3 regions of the Glutamicibacter sp. FBE19 genome follow, and region 3 is predicted to be linked to each of the others. Evidence: riboswitches for the same ligand, from Rfam matches in the RefSeq annotation. Region 3 holds a riboswitch; each other region holds the start of a gene.

Region 1 (3,269 bases), on a different contig from region 3:
CAGGCTGACGCTGTCGGCAGTGCTTGAAACGCGCAGTCGCAGCACTGGTCGTGGAGGGTCGGGGATGGCGTAGGAAACATCCGCGCTCTTCAATGGCGCCAGCTGGCGCACCCTGTCCAGATGGGTTTGCTCAAACCGGCCTACTTCAGAAGACGGAATGAACTGGACACCGGAGGCAATAAACGTGGCGAGCTCTGCTGATACCGGATCAGCAAATTCTGCCAGGCCCCAGGTCTTGGATTTGGCCAACGGCTGGGAGGAAAAAGCCACAAAAGCAGGGGGATTTCCTACGGGCAACAGGTGCGTGTGTTCAGGTTCAGGACCATGAAGCACGCCTTCGACGGTCAGGCCGTTTTCCCCTTGACGGAAATCCACGTATGCATGGGCCAGTTTTTCACTGAAGTTCACCGGCGGCTTGGACGCAGAACCGCCATTAATAATGGCAACGCCTGCATCCTTGAGATCCTTGAAAGCGGCCAAGAGATCCTTGCCAGGAAGTTCCATCAAGGAAATCCAGTCTGTGGTTTCCCAGAAATGACCGTACTTCACCTTTTCGGCATGTTCCCGCAGGCGGTTCAATTCCACGACTGCGCGGCGTTGCGCCCTGGAAAAGTGCTCGTCAAAGGCGACCGATTTCCAGCTAATGCCGGTCTGCACCCACGGGCTCTTGGTTCCTTGCTTTGCCGGCCTCGCTTGGAGAGTGAGGACATCTTCTCCTCCGTACCGTGGCTCTGTGACGACCTTCAAAATCAGGCCCAGCGGCTCTTCGACAATGTCGGTTTCTACTTCAACGACGGGCAACAACCGATTCAGGTTTCGTTCCCATTGGGGAACCGCATTGCGTTGCCAGCCATAAGGGTCGGCTGCCTGATCCGAGACGTAGAGCGGGTCTTCGGCGTCGCTGACTATCTCCAGCAGCAGTGCTGCGACTTCCGGGCAGGAGTACTCAGATGGATGTTCGGTGCAGAAAGAGTGGAATTCTATGCCCTCGTTGCCGATCCGAAACCCGACCATGACCTCGCTGTTGCGAACCAGCGCAGTGACTCGGGCGTTCCCCCGTTCACGATGGCGTTCAACATCCTGGACTTTTCCGGATTCGAAGAAGAATTGCCCGATGCGAAGTTCTTCCTCGGACACTAATGAGTTCACTGAGGAAAGAGTCAGCTGGAATTCCATCATCGCCATCCATGGGTAGTGCGTTGGAGCGGATTGCTACCCACCATCCTATCGACGCTAAGGGACAGGACAGCCATGACGAAACGTTAAGTGGATACTTTACCGATCCGCTTGCCACACGATACAAAGGAACCACTGAATCACGAGTTCCACTCATCACAGCCCTGGCTGAGTGGACGGCAACCCTTTAGGCCATTGTGCGGGGTGCCCCAGGTGACGATTCGACGCATCTTGAAATCCAGGATCGTAAACGATGGCGCCCCTGCGCCAGAAAGGGGATGAATCCCCATGCCTCACGCAACAGCCAAGCTATCCGTGGCCGAAGACCGCTCGCAACGCCTGCAAGAAGCCGGTGCCGGTTGGGGCGAACGGATTTCCTCCGCTCCGCACAGTGCCCAGTTGACTTTCACTGTCCAGGGCGAGGGCTTTGCTTCGGTCGCCAGCAATATTCGCGCCGGCAAGCACACCTTCACCGTCGATGAACCAGCAGCGCTCGGCGGTAACGACATCGCCGCCAGCCCCGTTGAATACGCATTGGCAGCCTTGGTCTCATGCCAGGTCGTGGTCTATCGGCTCTACGCCGAGAGCCTGGGCATCCAGGTTGATGATGTGCAGATTACCGCTGATGGGCAGCTCGATGTTCGCGGACTATTCGGCATCGACGCGTCGGTGCGTCCCGGTTTCTCTTCAGTGGAATTGAAAGTCCAGATAGCTGGTCCAGAATCCGTCGAGCGCTACGAGGAATTGCGCCAAGCAGTTGATTCCCACTGCCCAGTCCTCGATCTGTTCGCCAACCCGGTGCCAGTGGCCACCTCGCTGCATCTTGCCGAGGCCAACTAGCACCTGCTTAATAGCAAAGACGCGGTGGCGGCCCTTGTTATCAGAAGCCACCACCGCGTCGTTGTACTGGGAGGGATTACCGCTCCAGGAAGTTCAGCAAGACCTTGCCAGACTTCGAGGAATCCTTGGCTGTTTCAAAAGCTTCAAGGCCATCGGATACCGGGAACTCGTGGGTGACGGCCGCGCCGATGTGCAGGGAACCGTCGGCCAGCGCATCGATCACCTGGTCGATTTCGTCGTTGAAGCGGAAAGAGCCGACAAGTTCCAGCTCGCGGGTGATGGCCAGCGAAATCAGGGCAGGTTGCTCGCCGGAGGGCAGCAGGCCGACCATGACGACGCGTCCGCCACGCACCGCGCCGCGAATGGCAGAGGCCAGGCCGCGGTAATTGCCGCTGGCCTCGATCACCACATCGGCGTTGACCTTGGCGATTGCTTCCTGGTCATCGGCGCGCAGGGTTGCGGTGGCACCGAGTTCTTTGGCAATGCCCAACGGCGTTTCGTGCATGTCCACCGCGATGATTTCGCTGGCACCGGCGCGCTTGAGCACCGCTACGGCCAGCGCTCCGATCGGGCCAGCGCCAATGACCAGAGCTTTTTTGCCGGAGACGGTGCCGGCACGCGAGACCGCATGCCAAGCCACGGCGGCTGGCTCGGCCAGCGCAGCGTCACGCAGCGAGAGGCCGGCGGGCAGTTCGCGCAGCATGCGTGCAGGCAGATTCACCTCGCGGGCAAAGGCGCCCTCGGTGTGCGGGTAGCGGGCAGCCGAGCCCAAATAAGTGCATCCGGGTGAAAGGTTCGGGCGGTCAGAAGGATAGGGTTCCCCGGTGTCTCCCGGTGTTGCCGGGTGCACCGCGACTTTGCTTCCCGCGCCCGGGCCGCTGCCATCAGCGGCCGCCTGGATAACGGTGCCGACGATCTCATGCCCGAGAACCATCGGGGCCTTGAGGATGGACTCCCCGGCCGCTCCGTGGCTCCAATAGTGCAGGTCCGAACCGCAAATGCCGCCATAGGCGATGGCGATTCGTGCTTCATCCGCAGCGGGTGCGGGCAGGTCGATCTGCTCGATCCGCAGGTCGCCAGCGGCATGGGCGACGACGCCCAGGGTCTTGTTGGAAAGGGTGCTAGACGACAACGCTCATGCCTCCGTCGATGAAAATGGTTTGCCCGTTGACGTAGTTGGATCCGTCCGATGCCAGCCATACCGCTGGACCGGCCAAGTCCTCGACTGAGCCCCAGCGGGCAGCCGGGGTACG
Region 2 (3,269 bases), on a different contig from region 3:
GATGCCCTCCAGCTTGCCAGCCACCGACAGGCCCGAGAGCTGGAGGGCCGGCTCGCCCTGGCGGGCGGGGGCCTCGCGCTGCTGGTGCGAGAATTCGTTGACCTGGCTGCCCAGCATCAAGCCGATGACATCTGAAATGCTGTCGCCGTGCGCAAAGCTGGCATCCCCGGCATTCCTGCCGTTGCGCAGCACCGTGATCCGGTCGGTGACCTGCTGCAGTTCCTGGAGATAGTGGGAGATGAAAATAATCCCCACCCCGCGATCACGCAGGTGCCCGATGGTGCCGAAGAGCTGCTCGACCTCGTCATTGGCCAAGGGCGCGGTCGGCTCATCAAGAATCAGCACCTTGGGTTCGGCCAGCACGGCGCGGGCAATCTGGATCAGCTGCTGCTGGGCAACGCTCAGCTCGTCGACAAAGGCCGCGGTGTCCAGCTCCTGGCCGGTGGTCCGCAGGATATCCGCCCGGGCCGCCTCTTGCACGGTGCGCTCGTGGCGCCATAAACCGCGGTTTCTGGATGTGCCAAGATACAGCTGTTCGGCGACGGTCAGGCGCCCGGCCAGGTGGCGGTCCTGGTGGATCACCTCAATGCCCAGCGCTTCGGCATCGGCCGGGCGCCGTATCTGCACCGCCTGTCCAGCAAGCTCGATCTGCCCCGAATCCAGGGTGTACAACCCGGTGAGGATCTTGATCAGGGTTGATTTTCCGGCACCGTTTTCACCTACCAGGCCGAGCACTTCCCCGGCCCGCAGCTGCAGGTGGACATCGTCCAGCACGGTGACGGCGCCAAAGGATTTGCCGATCCCGGCCATGCTCAGCAGCAGGCTAGATTCCGTTGTCATTGCGCACCTGATTCACGTTGTCCTTGTCCACAAAAATCGGCTCGGCGTAGCTGGTGCTTGGTACCTGGTCGGCTTGCCCGTTGAGGAACAGCGCAATATTCGTGGCCGAGGTGGCAGCAATCTGCTTGGTGGGCTGGGCGACGGTGAACTGGTAGGAGCTCTGCGGATTCGCGATCAAGTCCAGTGCCCCGGGTTCCGCGTCGACTCCATAGAGCTTGATGTCATTATCGGTGGGATCGATAGCCTGCGCGGCGCCGATCAGCGGCATATCCCAGCAGGACCAGATCGCATCCACTTCGCCTTCGGGCAGCCTGCGCAGCTGATCCTGGATCTGGTTCTTGGCATCTTCGATGGTGCCTTCGTACTTGTCCTGCAGTTCCGGGGTGATCTTCTCGATATTCGGGTAGTCTTCGAGCACCAGGTTCAGGCTGTTGTAGCGGATCCGGCAGGGCGTCACGCCCGGGAAGCCGTTGAAGACCAGGATCTTGCCCTTGCCGTGCAGGTCCTCGGCCATGGTGCGAGCCAGGGTGGTGCCGACGTTCCAGTTATCACTGGTGACGTTGTTCTTCGAGTACTCGCTCTGGAAGTCGATGGTGAACAGCGGAATTCCTGCAGCATCCACCTTGGCCAGGGCCGGGGTGAGCGTCTGGGCATCGCCCAGGATCACCACGATGGCATCGGGCGACTGGGTAATGAGATTTTCCACGTCCGAAACGTGCTTCTCGTCCTTGGCTTCGGCCTGGGTGGCAATGACCTCTCCGCCGAGCTCCTTGATGCGTTCTTGGATTTGCTGATACACCACGCGCGAGTAGTCGTGCAGGATGTCCTTGGCCGCGATGCCCACTTTTTTGCCCTCGATCGAAGGAACATCGTCGAGCTTCTGTTCGGTTTGCGGGTTGCTGCTTGGCGCCACGGCCGGCGCGGCTTCGGGGCGTGGTTCCTTCAGCGAGCAACCGGAGAGCAGCGTGGTTGCTGCGAGTGCGGCAGCCACAAATTTCAGGGTGTTCGGGCGAGTGCGAGTCATGCCGTCCCTCTCTTGGACATATCGAACCGAGGGATCCCGAACAGAAGTTCACGCTTCTTGCCCCGGGAGCTCCATCGAACCTGGCGTTAGCACTATCTGCAGGAGGCAGGCTTGCTGCGGCGTCGTGGAGCCAGGTCTCTCAGCCGCTCTGGATGGGGTGTTATCCGAGTCAAGCATTGATCCCGGGAGCTTGCCATCAACGCGTCACTGGAGGGAACACTGCGTCAGATCTCTTCACAAATCCCGGGCTGGCAAGGCTGGGAGGCGGCGGGCAGGCGCTAAATCAGCGTCATATTTCCGCATATTACGGCGTCTAATTCACATTGTTCTTGGCGTGAGCACCCCTGACCCGCACCAGCCCATCATGGCTTTGGCGTAGCAGGCTGGCCGTTTCTGAGCTCCCTTAAAAACAGTGCACCGCGCCATCAAGGAAGGGTTCGATGATGGCGCGGTGCCCGGGGTGTATTCAGCAGTGCGCTAGAGCAGGACCGCCCCCAGGATCCAGACCGTTGCAAAGGCCGCGGTGCCCTGGATTGCCGTAGCCACGCTGAGGGTCTTGTATGCAGTGATCACCGGAATCCGGCTGAGCTGCGAGACCACCCAGAAGTACGAGTCATTCGCGTGCGAGACAACCATCGCACCGGCACCCACCGCCAGGACGCTGAGCACCATTCCCAATTCGGAATCCAGCCCCAGCGAACCGAGCATCGGCGCGACCAGCGCGGAGGTGGTCACCATCGATACCGTGGACGATCCCTGCGCCGACTTCAGGGCGGCGGCAATCAGGAACGGCACCGCCAGGCCCAGGCCGAGTCCGCTCAGCGAGTCGGAGAGAATCGTGGTCAGCTCCGAGGCGGCCAGCACCGCGCCCAATGCGGCGCCAGCCCCGGTAATCAGCAAGATCGGGGCAGCGGTGCGCACCGATTCGTGCATCTGCTCATTAAAATCGCCCAGCTTGTTCTCGCCGCGCAACAGCAAAGTGGCCGAGAGCAGGCCGAAAATCAGGGCGATCACCGGCGTGCCGAGGAACGAGAGGACTTCAACCAGCGTTCCCCCGCCCAGCGGCTGGGATGGCAGCTTGGCGATAGATGAGGCACAGATCAAAACCAGCGGCACCAGGATCGGCAGGAAGGCCAAGGCCGGATGCGGCAGCTTGCCGAAGCTTGCGCGCAGCTGCTCGTAGTCCAGGTCTGCCAGATCATTCTCGTCTTCCGACGGCAAGGCGGTCCATTGGGACTTGTTGAAGCGGCTGGCATAAAACAGGCCGGCCAACGCGGAGATGGCTGCCACCGGAAGGCCAACGGCAATGATCAGCCCGAGGTTATCGGCAATGCCGATGCTCTCGGCCGCCGCCAGCGGGCCGGGGGTTGGCGGAACCATGGTGTGCGTGGCGTACAGGCCGGTC
Region 3 (3,269 bases):
TGGCCCGCGATGGCTTGTTGGAGGCTCCCACGATGGCGATGGACTTGGTTTCGCGCAGGATGTTCAGCCGTTGCGCGGCTCCCGGGCCTTCCCAGGTGCGTTCGGTGGTGCTCATTAGTTGGCTCCCTTCGGGGCTGCAGGAATGGCGCACGCGGCACCATCATAGGGCGGTTCCGCAAATTCATCGGCGGAACCGGAGATTGCTTCCTGGGAGGCGGCCAAAGCCTGGTCCAGATCCCAGAGGATGTCTTCGACATCTTCCAGGCCCACCGACAGGCGGATCAGGTCTTCGGGGACGCCGGCGGCAATCAGCTGGTCTGCGCTGAGCTGCTGGTGGGTGGTGGAGGCCGGGTGCAGCACCAGGGTGCGGGCATCGCCGATATTGGCCAAGTGGCTGGCCAGCTGCAGGGCCTCGATGAACTTGGAGCCGGCTTGGCGTCCGCCCTTCACGCCAAAGCTGAAGACCGAACCGACACCCATGGGCAGCAGTTCCGTGGCGTGGGCATGCTGCGGGTGGGATTCCAGTCCGGCGTAGTTCACGTAGGTGACCCGTGGATCAGCTTCGAGCCAGGCGGCGACCTGCTTGGCATTGGCCAAGTGGTTGTCCATGCGCTGGGGCAGGGTTTCCAGGCCCTGCAAGAGCTGGAATGCCGACTGGGCCGGCAGGGCCGGGCCGAAGTCGCGCAGCTGCTCGCTGCGCAGCTTGGTGAGGAAGCCGTATTCGCCGAAGTTGGCCCACCAGGAAACGTTGCCGTAGCTGGCCACCGGTTCGGTCATCGCGGGGAACTTGCCGTTGCCCCAGTCGAATTTGCCGGACTCGATGACCACGCCGCCGAGGGTCGTGCCGTGGCCGCCAATGAACTTGGTTGCCGAGTGGATGACAATATCGGCCCCGTGCTCGATAGGGCGCAGGATATAAGGGGGAGTGAGCGTGGAGTCGACCACCAGCGGGATCAGGTGGCGGTGCGCCACCTCGGCCAGGCCCTTCAGGTCGGCAATGTCGCCCGAGGGGTTGGCCACCACCTCGGTGTACACCGCCTTGGTGTTCTCTTCAATGGCCGCTTCGAAGTCGGCTGGGTCATTGGAATCGACGAAGGTGGTGTTGATGCCAAAGCGGCGCAGCGAAACATCAAGCTGGGTGATGGTTCCTCCGTAGAGCTTCGAGGAGGCCACGATGTGGTCGCCGGCCTGGGCCAGGGCGGCGAAGGTCACGAACTCGGCGGCCATGCCGGAGCCGGTGGCTACAGCGCCGATGCCGCCCTCCAGCGAGGCCATGCGCTCCTCGAAAGCCGCGACGGTCGGGTTGCCGATGCGCGAGTAGATATTTCCGTACTTCTGCAGCGCGAAGAGGTTGGCCGCGTCGTCGGCGTCCTTGAAGACAAATGAGGTGCTCTGGTAGATGGGTACTGCGCGGGCGCCGTGCTCCGCATCGGGGGTGCCACCGGCGTGCAATGCGCGGGTGCGGAATCCAAACTTGTGATCTGCCATGATGGCTTACGACTCCTTGTCGACGGGGTTTTCGCGCTTCACCGCCCGGCGGTGGTGCGATCGAGGCAGGAATCCCGGAATCAATGTCGCTTCTTGCTGTGGTTGAACAAGACAGGCGGCTGCATCGTTTCTGGCGGTAGCACCGTAACCACCGGATGTGGCAGGTTGCTGCGGCGTCAACGAACCAGATCTCTCAGCCGCTCGGGATGGTGTAACAATCTTCGCAACATGACCGTTCATGACCTAACTATGAGTCTTAACGTTGCGTATTGGACGTAGTGCCGGAGATTCTTCGATCACTGTGCTCGCCGGTACGCTTGAGTCATGGATACTGCGCTGGTATTGATCAGACACGGGCTGACCGATTGGAATCTGGCCGGCCGCCTTCAGGGGCGCACCGACATTCCGCTCAACGACACCGGACGCGAACAAGCCCGCGGTGTAGGGCGCGAACTTCAAGGCCAGGGGTTCTCCCTGGTGCTGGCATCCCCGCTGGGCCGCGCGCAGGAAACCGCCGCGTTGATCGCCCGGGAGCTGGAGGCGGAGACCGGCCGGAGCGTCCCGGAATTGATTGAACGCGGTTTCGGACCGCTCGAAGGCCGGATCATGGCCCAGGTGAGCGATGAGGAATCGGCCGCGCTCCAGGATCAATTGGAGCCAATCGACGAGATCCTGCGCAGGGCAATTCCTGCCTTGGTTGATCTGTCGATCGAGCATGCGGGCAGGAAGGTGGCCGTGGTCAGCCATGGAGCCACCATGCGCGCCATTCGTGATGCGCTGGCCGGAACCAAGCTGCCGCGCGGCGTGGACAATGGCGAGGTCATCGAGATTGACATCCAGCGCCTGCGCGAACTGGCTGAAGGGCTGGATCTGGTCAGCTGCTAGGGGCCCAGAAGTTTTTCCTATCGCCACCTCACATTTTTGCTCCGCGATGCGTTTACATGGTGAAAGCCCGTAAAGGTGCCGACCTTCAGGAGAGCCATGCAAGTGCCGTTTGAGCGGATAGTCCAGGATTACGGGCTGAACGTGCTTCGCGTTTGCCGCGCCCTGCTCGATGAGCATCGCGCCCAGGATGCCTGGTCCGAAACTTTCCTTTCAGCGCTCAAGGCCTATCCGCAGCTTGCCGAGGACGCCAACGTCCTGGCCTGGCTGGTCCGCATTGCACGGAACAAGGCCATCGATGAGCTGCGCAAGAACAAGCCGGAGATCCTCGTCGACCATCATCAGTGGGACCAGATTGATGGCGAGCCGCAACCGGCACTGCAGCTGGAGAATCTCCAGCTCTGGCAGGAAGTAGGCAGGCTCCCCGAGAAGCAGCGGCTGGTGGTCGGCTACAGGTATCTGGGCGGACTGACCTATGCGCAGATTGCCCAAATGGTTTCTGGCACTGAAGCCGCCGCGCGGCGAGCGGGCAGCGACGGGCTCAAGAACCTTCGCCGATTGCTCGGCGATGACACACTGTGGCAGGAGAAGTCATGACTGATGCACCGATCAACTCTTCGGCAACCGGAGAAGAGGCCCAAGTTCTGGAGCAGCTGGGAATCGAGCTGCGGGCCAAGGCGCAGGCCGGGGATCTTGTCGATATTTCCTACCGAGTCGTTGATAGCCCGATAGGGTCTTTGCTGCTGGCCAGCACCCCAGCCGGCCTGGTGCGGGTAGCTTTTGAAACCGAGGGCCATGAGAGGATTCTCGAGGTGCTCGCCCAGAAGCTCAGCCCGCGCATTCTCAAGGACCCCGCGCGTTTGGATGCTGTGGCCCGGCAACTCGATGAGTACTTTGCC

Evidence for each region. A riboswitch is a leader RNA that binds a small molecule or an ion and turns the genes downstream of it on or off. The one in region 3 is predicted to bind S-adenosylmethionine.
Region 1: linked by a shared signal. The riboswitch ahead of H6F58_RS02825 (OsmC family protein) and the one ahead of H6F58_RS09310 (O-acetylhomoserine aminocarboxypropyltransferase/cysteine synthase family protein) in region 3 are both predicted to bind S-adenosylmethionine.
Region 2: linked by a shared signal. The riboswitch ahead of H6F58_RS00495 (substrate-binding domain-containing protein) and the one ahead of H6F58_RS09310 (O-acetylhomoserine aminocarboxypropyltransferase/cysteine synthase family protein) in region 3 are both predicted to bind S-adenosylmethionine.

Annotation. Positions count from the first base shown of each region.
Region 1 covers NZ_JACKQN010000001.1:623,468-626,736, reverse strand. The annotation lists gene H6F58_RS18375 (DEAD/DEAH box helicase) at 1-1,149, opposite strand, end outside; SAM riboswitch class IV at 1,315-1,435, shown strand; gene H6F58_RS02825 (OsmC family protein) at 1,465-2,016, shown strand; gene H6F58_RS02820 (L-idonate 5-dehydrogenase) at 2,093-3,148, opposite strand; gene H6F58_RS02815 (SDR family oxidoreductase) at 3,138-3,269, opposite strand, start outside.
Region 2 covers NZ_JACKQN010000001.1:109,780-113,048, reverse strand. The annotation lists gene H6F58_RS00500 (sugar ABC transporter ATP-binding protein) at 1-840, opposite strand, end outside; gene H6F58_RS00495 (substrate-binding domain-containing protein) at 824-1,864, opposite strand; SAM riboswitch class I at 1,933-2,023, opposite strand; gene H6F58_RS00490 (GntP family permease) at 2,342-3,269, opposite strand, start outside.
Region 3 covers NZ_JACKQN010000004.1:241,842-245,110, reverse strand. The annotation lists gene H6F58_RS09315 (CoA-binding protein) at 1-115, opposite strand, end outside; gene H6F58_RS09310 (O-acetylhomoserine aminocarboxypropyltransferase/cysteine synthase family protein) at 115-1,488, opposite strand; SAM riboswitch class I at 1,607-1,701, opposite strand; gene H6F58_RS09305 (histidine phosphatase family protein) at 1,813-2,373, shown strand; gene H6F58_RS09300 (RNA polymerase sigma factor) at 2,470-2,967, shown strand; gene H6F58_RS09295 (methylated-DNA--[protein]-cysteine S-methyltransferase) at 2,964-3,269, shown strand, end outside.